3 regions of the Agrobacterium sp. LEGMi-208b genome follow, and region 1 is predicted to be linked to each of the others. Evidence: predicted binding sites of a transcription regulator. Region 1 holds the regulator's gene; each other region holds the start of a gene.
What was found. Region 1 encodes LexA, which represses DNA repair genes until DNA is damaged. Its sites were predicted from a motif close to TGTTCNNNNTGTGTTCNG; they were not measured.

Region 1 (6,421 bases):
GCGGTAAGCGGTGATAACCTGATCGCCTTCCTTCTGCGACATCTGCATGCCGACAACGACGGCTTCCTGGCCGATGTAGAGGTGACAGAAACCACCGATGAAGCCCATGCCGTAAAGCTGGCCTGCCTTTTCTTCGAAACGGCGGATCAAAAGCATTTCGCGGTAAGCGTGAAGCTCTTCGTCCTTCGAGAAGTCCGGGCTGTTCTTGCCGGTGAATTCGGTTGCGGACTTTGCCGTGGTCTTGCGGCCGGATACGGTCGCTGGTTTTCGCGGCGCCATTCATCCCTCCCTGAGTTGCCGTTTGAATGGATAGAGTGGCGCGTACCATATGCAAGAAAATGCCATGCAGCAATGCTTTAAACGCATGGCACATATTCACGCTAAGATGCTGTGAATAAATCAAAAATGTTAAATTAACCTGATTTCGGTTAATTAGAAATATGTGTTCATGATGACGATTTCATCCGTGCGGGACATATTCAGCTGGTAGCGGGAAATCTCGTCGATCATGTCGCGCTCAAGCGAACCGTCGCTCAGCAATTCCACCTGCCGCTCCAGCGCCACGCGCGCCTGCGTCAGCTTGGCAAGCTCAGCCGTCCGGGTAATACGCTGCCGCTCCAGCCGCTCCGTCGCCTGCAGGCCGAAGTCGCCATGGATGGAATGATAACCGAAATAGGAAAGAAAAGCGATCGTGATGGCCGGAACGATCAAACGGCCGAATCGTCTTTTTTTATGATGTCTGGTCCACATGCCGGAGAGAAGCCTTAAAACGCATAACCTTTGAGTCTCAAGACTAAGCCGGATTGTTTAACTATCCGTTGACCTTAAATTGCAATCGGCAAGTGGGCATGAAAAAGCCCGCCGGAGGGCGGGCTGAAAAAGGCGGCGATGTCAGATAAATCTCGTCATGCCGGACTTGATCCGGCATCCAGCCACGGCGCGTCTGCGCCGTGAGAGGAGTCTCTCGCGATCAAGGACTTGATCGCGCTGGACCCCGGATCAAGTCCGGGGTGACGGAGCGAGGATGGTATCCATCGCCCCTCAAACGAGCCCACCAAGCTGGCGGAAGACATCGCGGAATCCGGGCGAATTACCCGCGCAGGATCGAACGACCGGCGTAAGCAGCCTGCGGGCCCAGCATTTCCTCGATGCGGATCAGCTGGTTGTACTTTGCGAGCCGGTCGGAACGGGCAAGCGAACCGGTCTTGATCTGACCGCAGTTCGTGGCAACGGCGAGATCGGCAATGGTGGAATCTTCCGTTTCGCCCGAACGGTGCGACATGACGGCGGTGTAACCGGCCTTGTGCGCAGTTTCGACCGCATCCAGCGTCTCGGACAGCGAACCGATCTGGTTGACCTTGACGAGGATGGAGTTGGCAACGCCCATCTTGATGCCGTCACGAAGACGCGCCGAGTTGGTGACGAAAAGATCGTCGCCGACCAGCTGGCACTTGTTGCCAATCAGATCGGTGAGCGCCTTCCAGCCGTCCCAGTCGTCTTCAGCCATGCCGTCTTCGATGGAGATGATCGGATATTTGGCAACGAGTTCGGCCAGATATTCAGCCATCGCGCCGGATTCCAGCGTGCGGCCTTCGCCTTCGAGAACGTATTTGCCATTCTTGAAGAATTCCGTCGATGCACAGTCGAGGCCGACATACATGTCTTCGCCCGGACGATAACCAGCCTTTTCGATCGACTTCATGATGAAATCGAGTGCTGCCGGTGCGCTTTCGAGACCGGGGGCAAAACCGCCTTCGTCACCGACATTGGTGTTGTGACCCTGAGCGGACAGTTCTTTTTTCAGCGTGTGGAACACTTCCGAACCCATACGCACGGCTTCGCGGATGTTTTCCGCGCCAACCGGCAGGATCATGAATTCCTGGAAGTCGATGGGGTTATCGGCATGGGCGCCGCCATTGATGATGTTCATCATGGGAACCGGCAGCAGATGCGCGTTAGGGCCACCGACATAACGGTAAAGCGGCAGGCCGGACGCTTCAGCCGCAGCCTTGGCGACGGCAAGCGAGACGCCAAGGATGGCGTTGGCGCCGATGCGCGACTTGTTCGGCGTGCCGTCAAGCGCGATCATCGTCTGGTCGATCTGGATCTGGTTTTCGGCATCGAAACCGCCGATGGCGTCGAAGATTTCCGTATTGACGGCTTCTACCGCCTTTTCCACGCCCTTGCCGAGATAACGCTTGCCGCCATCGCGCAGCTCAACCGCTTCATGCGCGCCGGTGGAGGCGCCGGACGGAACGGCCGCACGGCCCATGGAGCCGTCTTCGAGATAGACATCGACTTCAACGGTCGGGTTGCCGCGGCTGTCGAGGATTTCGCGCGCGATGATATCGGTAATGGCAGTCATGGTCTCTCCCTTGGGAATGGAACAGATATTTTCCGTCGCCTGTCTTAGACGATGGCGAAGAAATTACAATGACGGCGGGCGGCAGAAACGGCCCGCCCGCCATTAAAATCGATTGGCACGGACCGTGCCCGCCGTAGCGCCCCCGCCCCTCAGGCTTTGGTGATGGCGTCGAAAGCAAGCAGCTTTTCCAGCAGCTTCGGCATGTCCTTCAGATGCACCATGTTGGGGCCATCGGACGGTGCATTGTCCGGGTCCTCATGGGTTTCGATGAAGAGGCCTGCGACGCCGACAGCAACCGCCGCCCGCGCCAGAGTCTCGACGAATTCGCGCTGGCCGCCCGTTGAGCCGCCCTGCCCGCCCGGCTGCTGAACCGAATGCGTGGCGTCAAAGACAACAGGCGCACCGAGCGAAGCCATGATCGGCAAGGAGCGCATGTCGGAAACAAGCGTGTTGTAACCGAAGGAGGCGCCGCGCTCGCACAGAAGCACATTCGGATTGCCGCTCTCATTCAGCTTGGCCAGCACGTTTTTCATGTCCCAGGGGGCGAGGAACTGGCCCTTCTTGACATTGATGACGCGGCCGGTTTTCGCGGCGGCGACGAGAAGATCGGTCTGGCGGCTGAGAAAGGCCGGGATCTGCAGCACATCCACCACTTCGGAAACGATGGCGCACTGTTCTTCGGTGTGAATGTCGGTCAGAACAGGAAAGCCGAATTCCTTCTTGAGATCGGCGAAAACCTGCATGGCGCTCTCAAGGCCGATGCCGCGCTTGCCGGAAAGCGAAGTACGGTTCGCCTTGTCGAAGGACGACTTATAAACGAGCCCGATCCCCAGCTTGTCGCAAAGCTCCTTCAGAACGCCAGCGATCATGAAGGCATGTTCCCGGCTTTCCATCTGGCAGGGGCCGGCGATCAGGGAAAATCGCTCTGTATTGGAAAAGGAAACCGAATTGGCGCCGTCGCCGGCGGTGACTTTGAGATTGTTCGTAACGCTCATCATTTTTCCTCGAAGGCGAAGGCAACGCCCTGACCGGGTGCTGCGGACACCACCAGACGGCCGTCCGCTTCTGCGCTGGAGACGCCATTAGCAGTAAGCACCGCTTCTGTCACGGCAAGATCGTCAACGGAAAAGACGATGCCCGCGCCGTGCAATCCGCCGCCGCTCCACTTATTGGCGTTCACGGGGGCATTTACGGGTTCATCGCCGAAGGCCGGTTTTCCGGTTAGTCTTATGCGTGCATTGCCGGTTGCGAAAACCACATCACCATCCGCAGACAGCGTGCCGGCACAGCCAAAAACCGTTTCGATCAGCCGGGGCGAATCCACATCACCGCCGTAAGACAGCACGATCTCGCATAGCCCGGTAGTGCCGTTGGCATGCCGCTCCAGCGCCACGCGGTCACCCGGCAGGGCCTGCAGCCGCTCACAACTAAACAGGAAGAAATCCGCCGCCGGCCCACTTGCCGCAAAGGCGAGCCGAAAGGCCGCCTCGCTTTGCGAACCGTCCGGCATCTTGACCGGACGTGAAAATTCGAAGACTTCGCCCGCCGAAAAACCGGAGGCAACGAATCTGCCATGATCGGCCAAAGCGTCCTCCGTCGCGGCGACAAGAGCGGAAAACCCCTCCTCTCCGGCATGATTGCGGAAGGCATGGTCCCTTGCGGTGAACACATCTCCCCTGCCGATTGAGGCGATATACTTATCCGGCTCAGCAATTGCTAGGGGCTCCAGATAGGTGCCGTCTGAGAAAAAAACGCAGGCATTCTGGGTGCCGAAGGGGTGGAGAGCGGTGGGCGCGACCGTGAATCCAAGGCTCGCAAGGCGATCTGCGGCAAGCGTAAGGACCTTCACGGGCAGAACGAGGTGGTCGACACGGTGGGGCTTCGTCATTGTCGTGCTTCCTGCTTGTCAAGTCCGGCAGGACCATGCCGAACAGTCCGGACCGCAGAAAAGCACAATTGTGCGCTTTCAGGCAAATCATCAAAACAACAGATAGCGGCTTCACGAAATTTTAGGGGATTGCGGAACACATATGGAACATATAGTGTTCGTTCTGTATTTGTTTCGCGACTTCAACGACGATTCTCAAGGGTGTTTTCCTCATGCTCACGCGCAAACAGCAGGAATTGCTTCTCTTCATTCATGAAAGAATGAAAGAGTCCGGCGTGCCGCCCTCCTTCGATGAAATGAAGGACGCACTCGATCTTGCCTCCAAATCCGGCATCCACCGGCTGATCACCGCACTCGAGGAGCGCGGCTTTATTCGCCGGCTACCTAACAGGGCGCGGGCGCTGGAAGTGATCAAATTGCCGGAGGCCTACACGCCGGGTGCGAGGCCGCAGCGCGGCTTTTCGCCGAGCGTCATCGAGGGCAGCCTCGGCAAGCCGAAGACGCCGGAACCGGCCCCCGCCCCCAAGGCGCCAGCCAATGATCTCGGCGGCGCCGTCACCGTGCCGGTCATGGGCCGCATCGCCGCCGGTGTGCCGATTTCCGCCATCCAGAACAACACACATGATGTGGCCGTGCCGGTCGACATGCTGGGTTCAGGCGAGCATTACGCACTTGAGGTCAAGGGCGACTCGATGATCGAGGCCGGCATTTTTGATGGCGATACCGTCATCATCCGCAACGGCAATACGGCCAATCCGGGCGATATCGTCGTGGCGCTGGTGGATGATGAAGAAGCGACCCTGAAGCGTTTCCGCCGCAAGGGAGCCTCCATCGCTCTGGAAGCGGCCAATCCCGCCTATGAGACCCGTATTTTCGGACCAGACCGGGTGAAGATCCAGGGTAAGCTGGTTGGGCTGATCCGCCGTTATCATTAATTGGCGGCCTTTTTTCGCTGTGAGCGTCATCGGAAAGATGACGCTCCCTTTGAAACATCGCGGTTTGCCCGCTGGAACGATGCGGCTTTGCAGAGGTAAAGAGAGATCATCCAGAGGATCGGCGCGTCTTTTGTCGTGAAGGGTGGTTCCGGCTTCATGCCAGATGTTTTCGTTGTGGTGCAGGCTGCGGCAAAATGGGAGCTGGTTGAGACCATGGACAATGGGCATCCTTCGTTTCGTTAAGCAGGTATGCAGGTTATCAGTCTCTTCGCGGAGTGTTCCGCTGTCGGTCTCCGGGCGGTGACGTGGATGTCGGTCCTTCTCCCTGCCCTCACCTTCCCATTTATCAATGCGGCTTATGGGAGCCATGGATTATTTGCGATATTCCAAGGCCCATCCGCCGTTATAGAAATGCGCGTCATATCGGGGAGCACGCCATGTACGATCTTTATATCGCCAACAAGAACTATTCCTCATGGTCGCTGCGGCCCTGGATATTGATGCGCACGCTCGGCATCGCCTTCGATGAAAAACTCGTTCCCTTCGGCGAAGGCGTTTCCTTCTCTACCTTTTCCCCGACCGGCAAGGTGCCCTGCCTTGTCGATGAGGGCGTGACGGTTTGGGAATCGTTGTCGATCGCCGAATATCTGGCGGAAAGACACCAGGGCGTCTGGGCGAGCGACAAGCAGGCAAGGGCCTGGTCTCGTTCGGCGGCGAGCGAAATGCATGCGGGTTTTTCCTCGCTGCGCAATCTCTACCCCATGTCGGTCGGCATTCGCGTAAAACCGAAGGGTGGCGATGCCGGGCTTGCGGCCGATATAAAGCGCATCGATGCGCTGTGGAGCGAAGGTCTCGCGAAATTTGGCGGGCCTTATCTTGCGGGCCAGAAATTCACGGCGGTCGATGCCTTCTTCTGCCCGGTGGCCTTTCGTTTCCAGACCTATGGGGCGGAACTTTCGCCCGCGGCAAAAGCCTATTGCGACCGGCTGCTTGCCCTTCCCGCCATGCGCGAATGGTACGAGGCCGGACTGAAGGAGACATGGCGCGACGCGGCGCATGAAGAGGAAATCGGCGGGATCGGCGATATGACCGCGGATTTGCGCATCAAGGCCTGACGATCCATGCTGGCGGCACTTTATTGCGATGCCGCCAGCAACCGGGTCACGGCATCAGGCAGGTCGTGTTCAAAGCGGCCGCTTTTCCAGTCGTAATAGCGATGTTCGCTCCAGGGCC
Region 2 (6,421 bases), on a different replicon from region 1:
GCAACACCACGATCAGGCCTTCGCCATAGGTGACGAGATCGTCCCATGCCAGCCGGCATTTGCCCTTGCCGCCCCTTTTCTTGCCGACGGAAAGCAGCCGGCAAAGCCGCCCGTAGGCCGGCCGATCCATGGGATAAACAAGCACGGAAAGATCGTCGTCCAGATCGAGCCGGCAGCCGATGACGAGGCGGATGCCATGATTATTGGCGGCCTCATAAGCACGGGGAATGCCCGCAAGACTGTTGCGGTCGGTGATGCCCAGCGCCTCGATGCCGAGAATTTTGGCCTGTTCGAAAAGCTCCTCGCAGGAGCTTGCCCCGCGCAGGAAGGAAAAATGCGTGGTCACCTGCAGTTCGGCATAAAGGGGCGTGCTCATGCGAAAACCCCATGGATGAACCAGCCCTGCGAGCCCGTTTCGGCATGTTCGCCATCACCGGAACGGAAAATCCAGAAACGTTCGCCGCTTTCATTTTCCACCGTGAAATAATCGCGTACGGCGGCCTTTTCCCGGTCGCGTTTCCACCATTCTCCAAACACCCGTTCCGGCCCGTCTGCCCGGCGCACATTGTGGCGCACGCCCTTCCAGAGGAAATAACGTGGCGGGTGGTCCGGCAGCAGCGCCAGCGTCTCGATGGGTTCCGGCCTTGCAAAAAGCCGGACCGGACGCGGCCAGTGGCCGGGCCAGCCGAGCGTATCCTCAGGCGCAAGCGCCGCAACGGGGGCAATGGAGCGTTCCGGCACGTCGCTTGCCACCGCCGCATAACGGTAGACCCGGTGGCCGCGATTGAGGATGACATCGACCGTATCGGCGATTTCCGCACGTTCCTCCTCCAGCAACGAAGAACGGGCCTGCGCGGCGACAAGCGGCTCGGCATGGGTGGCGGTCAGCACCATCATCTCGATGCCGAAACCGGGGTCGATGGTGTCGATCCGGTCGGTCAGAAGCCGGACAAGCTGTTTGACGTCGCGCACCGGCCTGGAGGTGCCGGCCCTTATGGCCTGCAGGCCGCTATCCACCCGGTGCAGCACCAGATCGACCCGGCGGGCGCCGAGGCCGCGCTTTTCCAACGCGGCACAAAGGCCGACAACCAGCTTCTGTGTATAACGGGCAATCGTCTCCGCCGCCGCGATGGGTTCGGGAAAGGCGCGCCGCACCTCCACCAGTTCGGCCACCCGCACGGGTTCGATGGGTTCGCCGATCTCACCGAAAGCCTGGGAAAGACGACGGACAAGTTCGGGGCCGAAACGCAGGGTCAGCGGCGCGCGCGGGGCCTCGGCAAGCTCGCCGATGCTGCGGAAACCGAGCACCTTCAGCCCAGAAACGATACGCTCTTCCAGTCTCAGCGCAGCAAGCGGCAAGCCGCTGATCGCCGCTTTCTGGCCACCCGGCGGTACGATGCCGATCTCATCGCGGCCGAAACGTGCCAGCGCATGGGCCGCCCCCCAGCTATCGGCAATGGCGGCGCGGGCGCTAAAGCCTGCGGCATGAAGGCGGTTGACCATGCCGCTCAGCATCAGCGCCTCATTGCCGTGAAGATGGTCCGCACCCGCCGTGTCCAGCACCAGCCCGTCGGGTAAGTCAGCGGCGACGATGGGGGCATAGATGCGCAGGAAATGAAAGGCCAGCTGCTGCAGGGCGCGGGCATCGGCCGCCGCATCCAGATTTTCGACAAGAAGACCCGGCACCAGCGCCTGCGCCTTGCTGACCGGCGTGCCGGGGCGAATACCCGCCGCCTTTGCCGCCTTGTCGAGCGCCAGCACCAGCCGGCGGCTGCCCTGACGGCCGATCATGACCAGCGGCTTTTCAACCGGTGGCGCGTTCTCTCCCGAAAGACGCCGGAAACGATCCGTCGGCCATGTCGGCAGGTAGAGCGAGACGACCCTTTGCATCACAGGCTTCCACTTCAAATTCGGCGCTTTCGCCGCCGCGACATCGCAAAAGCTCAAGCAACCAGCGCGGCCTGCCCACCCCCGGCACCGGCAGGGGTGATGAAGGCCGCACGGAGATACGCCAGCGGGTGACCGCCGCCGTCGGTTCGCCGAACAGTGCGGCATCGGCCGGACGCCGGAAGCGGCGGATGGCGATGCCGGTAACACCGGAGGTTTCCGCCGCCAGCTGCAGCCGCCGCGAGGCGGTCATCGGCAACTTCGCCACTTCACCCATCACCGCACCGAAACCGTTGCAGCGCAGTCCCTCCTCAAAACAGTCGAGCACGCCTTTCTCATCGCGGCATTCAACGATGATGAGCCGGTTCTGCGACAGGCCGGCCTGCGTCAGGCCCGGCATGAACAGGTCCCGCCGGGTGACGCACCATAAAACCTTGCCGGAAAGCCTTGCTGCCACACCGGCCGCAAACAGCGCTGCCGCCGCGCCATCGGCAGCACCATTGCCGCCGCCGCTCAGCTCATGCAGGCAACCGAGCTTCAGCCCGCCTCCCGGCAGGTGATGGTCGATGGCATCCACGCCGAAAGGCAAGGTCTCGTGCAGCCGCTCAGGGCCGTTCCCGATCCTTTCCAGCCTTTCACGCAGCTCTTCGACAACGAGCAACTGGTCCGCGCGCTTTTGCATGGCATGACAGGTTTCAATTCCGGTTATTCATCTTTATTGTTCTTGTTTTGTTCCTATTTCGACCAAGAGTCAAGCAACGAGCTGCCGCTCTTCAACAGTTTGCACGGGAAGAGGAGATTCTGGCCTTGCAGCCTTTCGCCTCGCCGTTAAAACTGAATTGTCCGTTCGCCGTAAAAACCGCGGCGGGGGCATCATGGTTTGGAGGAACCTGCCGATGATCGCCTGTATTCTGATTGCCGTGGTTGCGGCCATCCATATCTACATCGTCATTCTGGAAATGCTGCTGTGGGAAAAGCCGGCCGGCCGCAAGGCGTTCGGTCTTTCAGCGGATTTTGCCCGGCAGACGAAGGTGCTCGCCGCCAATCAGGGGCTTTATAACGGGTTTTTGGCGGCCGGGCTGATCTATGGGCTCACACAGGGCGATGAAGGGCTGAGCTTCAAGGTGTTTTTCCTAACCTGTGTACTGGTGGCCGGTATTTTCGGCGCCGTTACCGCCAATACCATGAAGATCCTGTTCATTCAGGCGCTGCCCGCCCTTTTGGCGCTTGGCGCGCTCTGGATTGGAGTCTGAACCGATGACCGCATGGAACGACAGCCGCGCCAAAGACGCCCTCAACCGGATATTCATGGCGGCAGTCGCAAGCGCCGATCCGGCGAAGGTGCTGCAACAACATCTCCCCTCCCCGCCCAAGGGTCGCTGTGTAGTGGTCGGTGCGGGCAAGGCCTCGGCCGCCATGGCCGCAGCGCTGGAAGCGGCATGGCCGCATGTCGATCTCTCGGGTGTGGTGGTGACGCGTTATGGCCATGCGGTCCCAACCTCCCATATCGAGATCATCGAGGCCTCGCATCCCGTACCCGACGACAAAAGTGCGGAAGCGGCCAAACGCATTCTCGCCGCAGTCGAAGGGCTCACCGCCGACGATATGGTGATCGCGCTGATTTCCGGCGGCGGTTCGGCGCTGATGGTGGCGCCAGCCGAAGGCATGACGCTTGCCGACAAGATGGCCGTCAATCGTGCCCTTCTGGCGAGCGGCGCGACGATTTCCGAAATGAACGCCGTGCGCAAACACCTCTCCCGCATCAAGGGCGGACGGCTGGCGCTGGCCGCCAAACCGGCGAAGGTGGTCTCGCTGCTGATTTCCGACGTTCCGGGTGACGATCCCTCCGAAATCGCCTCCGGGCCGACGGTTGCCGATCCGAGTGATATCGCGACCGTGCGGGAAATCGTCTCGCGCTATGCGCTCGATCTTCCCGAAACCGTGCGCAGGGTGCTGGAAAAAGGCGAGGAGACCCCGAAGACCGGTGATATCGAAGAGGATGTCAGGATGATCGCCGCGCCCTCGCTTGCGCTGCAGGCGGCGGCGGATGAGGCCGTGAAGCTCGGCCTTACGCCGCTCATCCTCGGGGATTCCCTCGAAGGCGAATCCAGGGATGTCGGTGCCGTCATGGCCGGCATTGCATCCTCCGCCAGCCGCAAGGGCCTGCCGGTCAAAGGCCCGGCCGTGCTGCTTTCCGGCGGCGAAACCACGGTCACGATCGGCAAGGGACCGGCCGGCAAGGGCGGCCGCAATACGGAGTTCCTGTTGAGCCTCGCGCTGACGCTGAAGGGTGCGGATGACATCTGGGCGATTGCCGGTGACAGCGACGGCATAGACGGCGTCGAGGATGCGGCGGGTGCCGTGGTGACGCCGGATACGCTTACCCGCATGCGCGCCGCCGGTGTCGATCCGCGCCAGTCGCTGGTGAATCACGACAGCTATAGCGCCTTCAAGGCGGCGGGCGATCTTGTCGTGACCGGACCGACCCTGACGAATGTCAATGATATCAGGGCGATCTTGATCGGGTGAAAGCGCAAGCGTTCGAGCCGGCTCTCCCGTCCGGTCGCGGGTATCACCAGGCAGAGGCCGTTTTGACTATGCCGCCGGACAGGTATAAATTAGCGGCATATCCTTGGGAGCCTCAGCCATGCGTCTTGGAGTGCTCGTACCCGGCCTGATAGTGGCCCTTAGCCCCGCTTTGGCGGATGCCCATAATTGCAAATGCCGAAATCGAGGCACCATGTTCGAACTCGGCCAGACATCCTGTCTGAGGGTCGACGGCGTTTCTTACCTCGCGCGCTGCGAGATGAAACTCAATGTTTCGTCATGGACCAAGATCGGGGATGGTTGTCCGGTGACAGAGCGGATGCAGCCGCAGTCGACACGCGTGAATTGATGTCGCCGTCAGGCGGCGGCAGACCGGGCTCCGAAGCGCGGAGGCTTATGCCGCAGCCGCCAGCTGTCGACTGCAATCCATCCCAAGCAGAACTGAGCGATGACAAAAGAGGCGAGCGGATGCCGCTTGCGTCTTCCCCCAAGGGGGAGAAGGTCGCGGCAGCGGGATGAGGGGGCAAGGGTGCGGTCTATCGCTAACGTTGCCCCCTCATCCGACCCTTCGGGCCACCTTCTCCCCGCCGGGGAGAAGAAAGACCCCTTACAGCTTCACCCAGCCGCCATTCTTCTTGCCGGACTCGATGCAGGCAGTGACGAAAGCGACACCTTTAACCCCGTCGTCCACGGTCGGGTAAATCACCGCCTTGTCGAGCGCCGAACCGGTGCGGCGCGCCTCGATGGCATGTGCGGCCTCGGTATAGATGGTGGCGAAGGCTTCGAGATAACCTTCCGGGTGGCCGGACGGGATGCGGGTGACGCGTGCTGCCGCAGCCCCTGCCCCGGCGCCGCCGCGGGTGATCAACTGCTTGGGCTGGCCAAGCTTCGTGAACCACAGATAGTTGGGATCGGCCTGCGTCCACTCAAGGCCAGCCTTATCGCCGAAAACACGCACCTTCAGCCCGTTTTCGTGGCCCACCGCAACCTGGCTGCACCAGAGCAGGCCCTTTGCCGCCCGCTTGCCGTCCTTCGGCTTGAAGCGCAACATCACATGGGCATTGTCATCCAGACGGCGGCCTTCAACGAAGGTGTGCACATCCGCCGCCAGCTCGTCGGCCTCCAGACCGGAAATGAAGCAGCCGAGATTATAGGCATGGGTGCCGATATCGCCGGTGGAGCCGCCAACGCCGGATTGGGCCGGATCGGTGCGCCAGACCGCCTGTTTCGCGCCGGTCTGTTCCACCGCTTCCGTCAGCCAGTCCTGCGGATATTCCATCTGCACCAGACGGATCGTGCCGAGTTCGCCGGCTTCCACCAGCTCGCGCGCATGCCGCACCATCGGATAACCGGTGTAATTATGCGTCAGGATGAACAGCGCATCGGCCTTGTCAGCCACGTCCTTCAGCTTCTTCGCGTCCTCCAGATTGGAGGTCAGCGGTTTGTCGCAGATGACATGGATGCCACGCTCCAGAAAGGCCTTTGCAGCGGGATAATGCACATGGTTGGGCGTGACGATCGCCACCGCCTCGATACCGTCTGAACGAAGGGCTTCCTTCTCGGCCATTTCCTCGAAGGAGCCGTAGCAGCGCTCGGCATCGAGCCCCAGTTCGCGGCCGGAAGCGAGGGACTTTTCCGGCGTGGAGGACAGGGCACCCGCCACGAGATCGAAGCGATTGTCGAGCCGCGCAGCCATGCGGTGAACACCGCCGATGAATGCACCCGAACCGCCACCCACCATGCCGAGCCGGATACGCTTTGCCGCGGTTTCGTTTGCCTTGCCTTCGATTGTCATGATCTCTCCCTCATCAGTTCATTCATCTTTCACGCAAAAGGCGCCACAAAACTGCGGCGCGCTTTGCTGCAATTCCTCAAAGCCCAAGCATACGGCGGTTGGCCGCATCGTCGGTGCCAGCAGATGCGAAATCGTCAAAGGCCTTTTCCGTGACGCGGATGATATGCGCCTTGACGAATTCCGCCCCTTCGC
Region 3 (6,421 bases), 680 kb from region 1:
CTGAACGGCTTTCACCAGTCCATCCGTTTTCCGAAGATGGTCTTTCACCATCTGCTCAATGACCGGCCGCATCTCGGCTATTGTCACGTCACGGCAGCGCGCACCAGCTTCGATGCCGAGCGCCATGTGCTCTGGTCGTTCTATTTCGCGAACTTCTTCGCCGAACTGAGTGGGGCCGAAAACTTCTTCGAAAATATCGATGCGCGTTATTCGCGGATGTATTTCGCCGTCGCCATCAACGCGCTTCCCGATCAGGAGATCGCCGTCGACACCTCCGTCCATCGCGGCGGCCTGCTGTTCCAGACCCATGATCCACGCGTGGCGCTGAAAAACGTGCTCATGCTCGGCGCGCGCTCGGAGGAGATGCGCAGGATCATCAAGGCGATATAAAAGCGATAAAGCGCCTTAGGCGCTTTATTTTCGTTTTATGCATGTCGTTGTCCCGAAACCGGCGACCACTTTCGGGCGACATGCACTATTTGTTTTATGCATGTCGTTGTCCTGAAACCGCGAAGCACTTTCAGGCGACATGCATTAGCGCTTCCCACTCTGCCCTGAAATACGCTATTGACCGCCCTGAAAGGCAGCATCATGGCGCGTCATATCGATATAGACAACGAGCGGGAAACAGCCCTGCAGGCATCCGTGGCCGAGCTTGCCGCCGGCCAGCCCATCGCCCTGCCGACGGAAACGGTCTATGGCCTTGCCGCCGACGCCACCAATCCGGCGGCGATTACCCGCATTTACGAGACAAAGGGCCGGCCGCAGTTCAACCCCCTGATCTGCCACATGGCCGATATCGCCATGGCCGAACGTTACGCGGTTTTCGACCCCATATCGCTGAAGCTCGCTGAGGCCTTCTGGCCCGGGCCGCTGACACTGGTGCTGCCGTTGAAGCCGGCAAGCGACATTCATTCGCTGGCGACGGCCGGTCTCGATACGGTCGGCATCCGTGTGCCGCAGGGTTTTGCCGGTGATCTGATCCGCCGGTTCGACAGGCCGCTCGCCGCCCCCAGCGCCAATAGTTCCGGCAAGATCAGCCCGACAAGTGCAGCCCATGTGGAGGCGGATCTTGGCCAAAAGATCAATCTCATTCTCGATGGCGGTGCGGCCTCCGTCGGCGTCGAATCCACCATCGTCAAGGTGGAAGAGGATGACCGGGTGCGGCTGCTTCGTCCCGGCGGCATCGTCACCGAGGACATAGAACGTGTTGCCGGCAAACGGCTCGAACGGCCCAAAAAGGCCGCCGCCGCCATTGAGGCGCCGGGAATGCTCGCCTCGCATTATGCGCCGGGTGCTACCGTGCGTCTCGGCGCTACATCGGTTTTCCCCGGCGAAGCGCTGATCCGGTTCGGCGGCATCGCCATTGCCGGTGAAGAAACCGCGCGCACCGTTCTCGATCTCAGCCCTTCCGGCGATCTTTCCGAGGCCGCCGCCAATCTCTTCGATTATCTCAAAGCCGCCGATGCGAGCGGCGCAGACATGATCGCCATCACCGCCATTCCCACCCATGGTCTCGGAGAGGCGATCAACGACCGCCTGTCCCGCGCCGCCGCGCCGCGAGGCTGACGGCACCCAACCCTTTCGCCCATGTTTCCTTTCGCCCATGTTTCAAAAGACAGCGAGACGCCCATGACGACCACCGCCATCCCCTCCTCCGACATCCTCGACCGCTTCACCGCCATTGTCGGCGAAAAGAACGCGGTCCGCGACCCGGCGGAGATGGCGCCGCGCCTTGTGGAAAATCGCGGGCTTTATCGCGGCGCCTCGCCGCTGCTCATCAAGCCCGGTTCGGTCGAAGAGGTTGCCGCCATCCTGAAGCTCGCCAGCGAGACCGGCACCCCCATCGTGCCGCAGACCGGCAATACCGGCCTCGTGGGCGGGCAGACGCCGCGTGCCGACGGCACCGATATCATCCTGTCGCTGGAGCGCATGAACCGTGTTCGCGATATCGATCCGGTCGCCAATATCATCGTGGCGGATGCCGGCTGCATTCTCGACGACATTCACAAGGCTGCCGATACGGTGGAGCGCATGTTCCCGCTGTCGCTCGGCTCTCAAGGGTCCTGCCGCATCGGCGGCAATCTCGCCACCAATGCCGGCGGCACGGCGGTGCTTGCCTATGGCAATATGCGTCAGCTCTGCCTCGGGCTGGAAGTCGTGCTGCCGACCGGCGAAATCTGGAACGGGCTGCGCCGGCTGAAGAAGGACAATACGGGTTACGATCTGCGCGATCTCTTCATTGGTTCCGAAGGCACGCTTGGCATCATCACCGGTGCCGTGCTGAAGCTCTTCCCGAAACCGCTCGGCCATCAGGTGGCCTTTGCCGGGCTTACCTCCACCGAAGACGCGCTGAAGCTGTTCGAGATGGCCTCCAACCTCTGCGGCACGGCGCTGACCGGTTTCGAGCTCATGCCGCGAATCGGCGTCGAATTCACCGCCCGGCATATTCCCGGCGTGCGCGATCCCCTGGAGCAGCCGCATGACTGGTACGCGCTCATCGATATCTCCACCTCCGATTCGGCGGAGACGGCGGATAACATGATGCAATCGCTGCTGGAGCGCGGTTTTGAGGCCGGGCTGGTTCAGGATGCGGTGATCGCCACATCCGAAGCCCAGCGGCAGGCGCTCTGGCACATGCGCGAAAGCATGTCGGAGGCGCAGAAGCCCGAAGGCGGCTCGATCAAGCACGATGTTTCCGTTCCGGTGTCAAAAATACCGGAATTCATGGCGACGGCGGAAAAGGCGGTTCTCGCCGCCATCCCGGGCGCCCGCGTCTGCGCCTTCGGACATCTGGGCGACGGCAATATTCATTACAATATTTCCCAGCCGGTGGGTGCCGACAAGGCCGAATTCATCGGCCGCTGGCGGGATATGAACGAGATCGTGCACGGCATCGTGCTGTCGCTCGGAGGCTCGATTTCGGCCGAACACGGCATCGGGCAATTGAAGCGCGACGAGCTGGCCGCCATCCGCCCCGGCATCGAAATGGAGCTGATGCGGCGCATCAAACACGCTTTCGACCCCGCCGGCATCATGAACCCCGGCAAGGTTCTGGCCGGATAAAGCGGCCCCTGCGTTACGCCGAGGCCCGCAGCGCCCAGGCCGGCACCATTTCCGCATTCAGCCGGCGCGGTTTCTGTGCGCCGACAAATTGCGTCAGGCTCATGCCCGATTTCGCAATCGACACGGCATGTTTCTTCGGCAGAAGATATCCATGCTCCAAAGGCGGAACGCGGCGCAGCACACGGCTGAAGACATTGCGACGATGATAGCGCGAGGGCGAAAAGCGGGCCGGCTGCGCGCAGATCGCCACATATTCGAGAATCTCGTCGATCCAGCCCGCCTGCGGGCGCGCGCCCGGCTCGATCAGAAGCAGCCAGCCGCCGCGTGCGGACTTCACCACGTCTTCAATGTCCCATTGCCCATAAAAACGGCAGCCGGCGGCATCGGCGACGCGCGACGATCCATCGCGCGAACCGTGATCGAGAATCACAACATCGCTTACAAGCCCTTCCACGGCCCCGGTGACAAGCGCAGACAATGTGTGCGCCAGTTCCGGCTCGTGATCCCGGCATTCCATTATGACTGTCAACATCTGCATAGCTCTAACGCATCGCACAATAAATTGCCACTGTGCTCGTCGTGGTAAAATCCGCGACCGTCCCTGCCACCGACCGCACAGTCTCCGGACGTGGCCATGCCTATCGCGATCACGCATCCGTCCCTGGAGAAGGAGTCGAATCTGAATTTTGTTCTTGTATTGTTCTCATTCCTGATGTAGGAATTTAATCATTCGGAGGGCGATTAAACGCCCGCCCGGATGGAAACGGTTTAGGGCGTCGAGCGTGCCTTGAAAGGTGTGCGGCGCTCCGGGAGCATCCAGATGAGAAACCATACGCTTGACGGGCAGGCTGCCTTCCAGCCGAGCCATATGCCTGACATTGCCAATGCGCTCGCCGATGCATCCGGCCTGCGCATCGAGATCGACCGCCGTCGTGGCCGCGGCGCCGGGCTGAACCCGGATGGACGCTTCGAGACCTTGCAGCACGAGGTTTTCGACGATGGCTGGCAGACGCTCGAGGACATGCCGGAATTCCGCACCGAGGTGCAGGTGGAAAAGCCGCGCAGCATCATCACCCGCAATGAATCGCCCGACATCCCCTTCGACCGCTCCATCAATCCCTATCGCGGCTGCGAACATGGCTGCATCTATTGTTTCGCCCGCCCCACCCACAGCTATATGGGCCTTTCGGCCGGGCTGGACTTCGAATCGAAGCTCTTCGCCAAGCCGGATGCGCCAAAGCTCCTGGAACGGGAGCTGGCGAAACCGGGCTACAAGCCGCGAGTGATCGCCATCGGCACCAATACCGACCCCTATCAGCCGATCGAGCGCGAATGGCGCATCATGCGGCAGATACTGGAAGTGCTGGCCAAGGCCGATCACCCCGTCGCCATCGTCACCAAATCGGCGCTGATCAAGCGGGATATCGATATTCTGGCGCCCATGGCCAAAAAGGGGCTCGCCAAGGTCGGTATTTCCGTAACCACACTGGACCGGAAACTCGCGCGCAACATGGAACCGCGCGCCGCGACGCCGGAAAAGCGGCTGGAGGCGGTGAAGGCATTGACGGAGGCCGGCATTCCCGTGGCCGTGATGATGGCGCCTGTCATTCCGGCCCTCAACGATCATGAGATCGAACGCATTCTCGAGGCCGGCAAGGCAGCGGGCGCCACCGAAGCTTCCTACGTGCTGCTGCGCCTGCCGCTGGAGGTGAGCCCGCTGTTCCGCGACTGGCTGCTACGCAACTATCCGGACCGTTACCGTCATGTCATGTCGCTGGTGCGCTCCATGCGCGACGGCAAGGATTACGACGCGGAATTCGGAAAACGCATGAAGGGCGCCGGCCCTTATGCCTGGCAGATCGGCAGGCGTTTCGAGATGGCGGCCAAGCGGCTCGGCCTTATCCGCCGCGGCATTCACCTGCGCGACGATCTCTTCCTGCCGCCGGGCGATGCGGGCGTGCAACTGTCGCTGCTTTGAAAGACCGACGCTGAGAGTGGCGCGGAATGATGAATGTCCCGGGATGAAGCCCGAGGATGACATCAGGCATGAGGGATAACAGGCCAGCAATCGAAGGCTTTCTCAGCCTTTAACAAACGGAATTCAAGACGATAGGAGCACCCCCCTCATCTGGTTGCTCCCCACGAAATGCCCGGCGGGTTTTCCCTGGCCCGCCGGACATTGCCCCCGGAACCGCCGCCTCGCGTGCGATCATTTTTCCTCCGCCGCCCCGTTGGAGGATCAAAGGTCATGATGACCTGAGGGGCACGGTGAGCCACGCCCCTTGACCCCGGCTCATCCTGCCTGTCATCGCCCGCTTCCGGGGGCTTGCAGGAGATCGGGTGTGTATGCGAGTTTCGCCGCATGAAACGCACCGCCACACCCGATTCTCCTGCCCTTTTCGATCTTGCCGATACCGGTCCGGATTTTTCCTTCGAACTGGAAGCGAAAAAGAAGGGCCTCTGGCCCGTCGCCGGCACGGATGAGGCGGGACGGGGGCCTTTGGCCGGACCGGTGGTCGCGGCAGCCGTCATTCTCGATCCGGACAATATTCCCAAGGGCATGGACGATTCCAAGAAACTGACGAAGCAAAAGCGCGAGAGCCTGTTCGTTGAGATCATGGAAACCTCGATCGTATCCGTCGCCTCCTCCGGCCCCGGCCTGATCGACAGCATGAATATCCTGCGCGCCAGCCTCGACGCCATGCGCCGCGCCGTGCTTGGCCTCGAAATCTCCCCTGCCCTCGTACTGGCCGACGGCCGCGACCGCCCGCCCGGCATCACCTGCGAGGCAAAGGCCGTCATCAAGGGCGATTCCCGCTCTCTCTCCATCGCCGCCGCCTCGATCATCGCCAAGGTGACACGCGACCGGATGATGGAACGGGCCGGCGTGGTGCATGCGTCCTATGGGTTCGAAGGCCATGCCGGTTACGGCACACCGGCCCATCTGCGCGCCATCGAAAGCCACGGGCCTTGCTCGCTGCACCGGATGAGTTTCAGGCCGCTGAAGCGGGGTTGATTGCGGCTGAGAATGGAGGTTGAGCGATAACTTCCGTTACTAGGTCGCTGTTCGACGGTCCGGCTTTAGGCACCGAAGAGGAGCTGGTCATCATTCACCCCAACAACTACTTCCGGCCCATTGCCTTCGACTGACTATGCTTCCCTCGACTAAGATGTCCGGGTCTGCGAATTTCGTTTCGGGTATGAAACAAGTGTTTCTAATGGTACCGTCTGCGGTCTATTAAAGCTCTTTTGCCGTCAACAAATCTTCGATCCGCTGTCTTATGTCATCATCAGTTTCAAATTCCTTCAGCCGCTTTAATGCAACAACGGCTTCCTGGGGCCATTCTTTTCGATC

Region 2: a site for LexA is predicted at 2,607-2,624, ahead of AC5YUO_RS15760 (ImuA family protein). Genes of this name have one in related genera too.
Region 3: a site for LexA is predicted at 3,754-3,771, ahead of AC5YUO_RS04260 (PA0069 family radical SAM protein). Genes of this name have one in related genera too.

The regions. Positions count from the first base shown of each region.
Region 1 is NZ_CM183445.1:159,643-166,063, forward strand. It holds gene pdhA (pyruvate dehydrogenase (acetyl-transferring) E1 component subunit alpha) at 1-279, opposite strand, end outside; gene AC5YUO_RS00815 (FtsB family cell division protein) at 433-750, opposite strand; gene eno (phosphopyruvate hydratase) at 1,091-2,365, opposite strand; gene kdsA (3-deoxy-8-phosphooctulonate synthase) at 2,515-3,360, opposite strand; gene AC5YUO_RS00830 (VOC family protein) at 3,360-4,253, opposite strand; gene lexA (transcriptional repressor LexA) at 4,466-5,188, shown strand; gene AC5YUO_RS00840 (glutathione S-transferase family protein) at 5,626-6,303, shown strand; gene AC5YUO_RS00845 (ComEC/Rec2 family competence protein) at 6,324-6,421, opposite strand, start outside.
Region 2 is NZ_CM183446.1:209,970-216,390, forward strand. It holds gene AC5YUO_RS15750 (error-prone DNA polymerase) at 1-376, opposite strand, end outside; gene AC5YUO_RS15755 (Y-family DNA polymerase) at 373-1,890, opposite strand; gene AC5YUO_RS15760 (ImuA family protein) at 1,805-2,569, opposite strand; gene AC5YUO_RS15765 (DUF1304 domain-containing protein) at 2,784-3,140, shown strand; gene AC5YUO_RS15770 (glycerate kinase type-2 family protein) at 3,145-4,416, shown strand; gene AC5YUO_RS15775 (hypothetical protein) at 4,535-4,783, shown strand; gene AC5YUO_RS15780 (Gfo/Idh/MocA family protein) at 5,042-6,229, opposite strand; gene AC5YUO_RS15785 (sugar phosphate isomerase/epimerase family protein) at 6,306-6,421, opposite strand, start outside.
Region 3 is NZ_CM183445.1:842,192-848,612, forward strand. It holds gene AC5YUO_RS04240 (DUF6656 family protein) at 1-390, shown strand, start outside; gene AC5YUO_RS04245 (L-threonylcarbamoyladenylate synthase) at 592-1,569, shown strand; gene AC5YUO_RS04250 (FAD-binding oxidoreductase) at 1,633-3,066, shown strand; gene AC5YUO_RS04255 (glycosyltransferase family protein) at 3,080-3,598, opposite strand; gene AC5YUO_RS04260 (PA0069 family radical SAM protein) at 3,887-5,044, shown strand; gene rnhB (ribonuclease HII) at 5,429-6,082, shown strand; gene AC5YUO_RS04270 (hypothetical protein) at 6,305-6,421, opposite strand, start outside.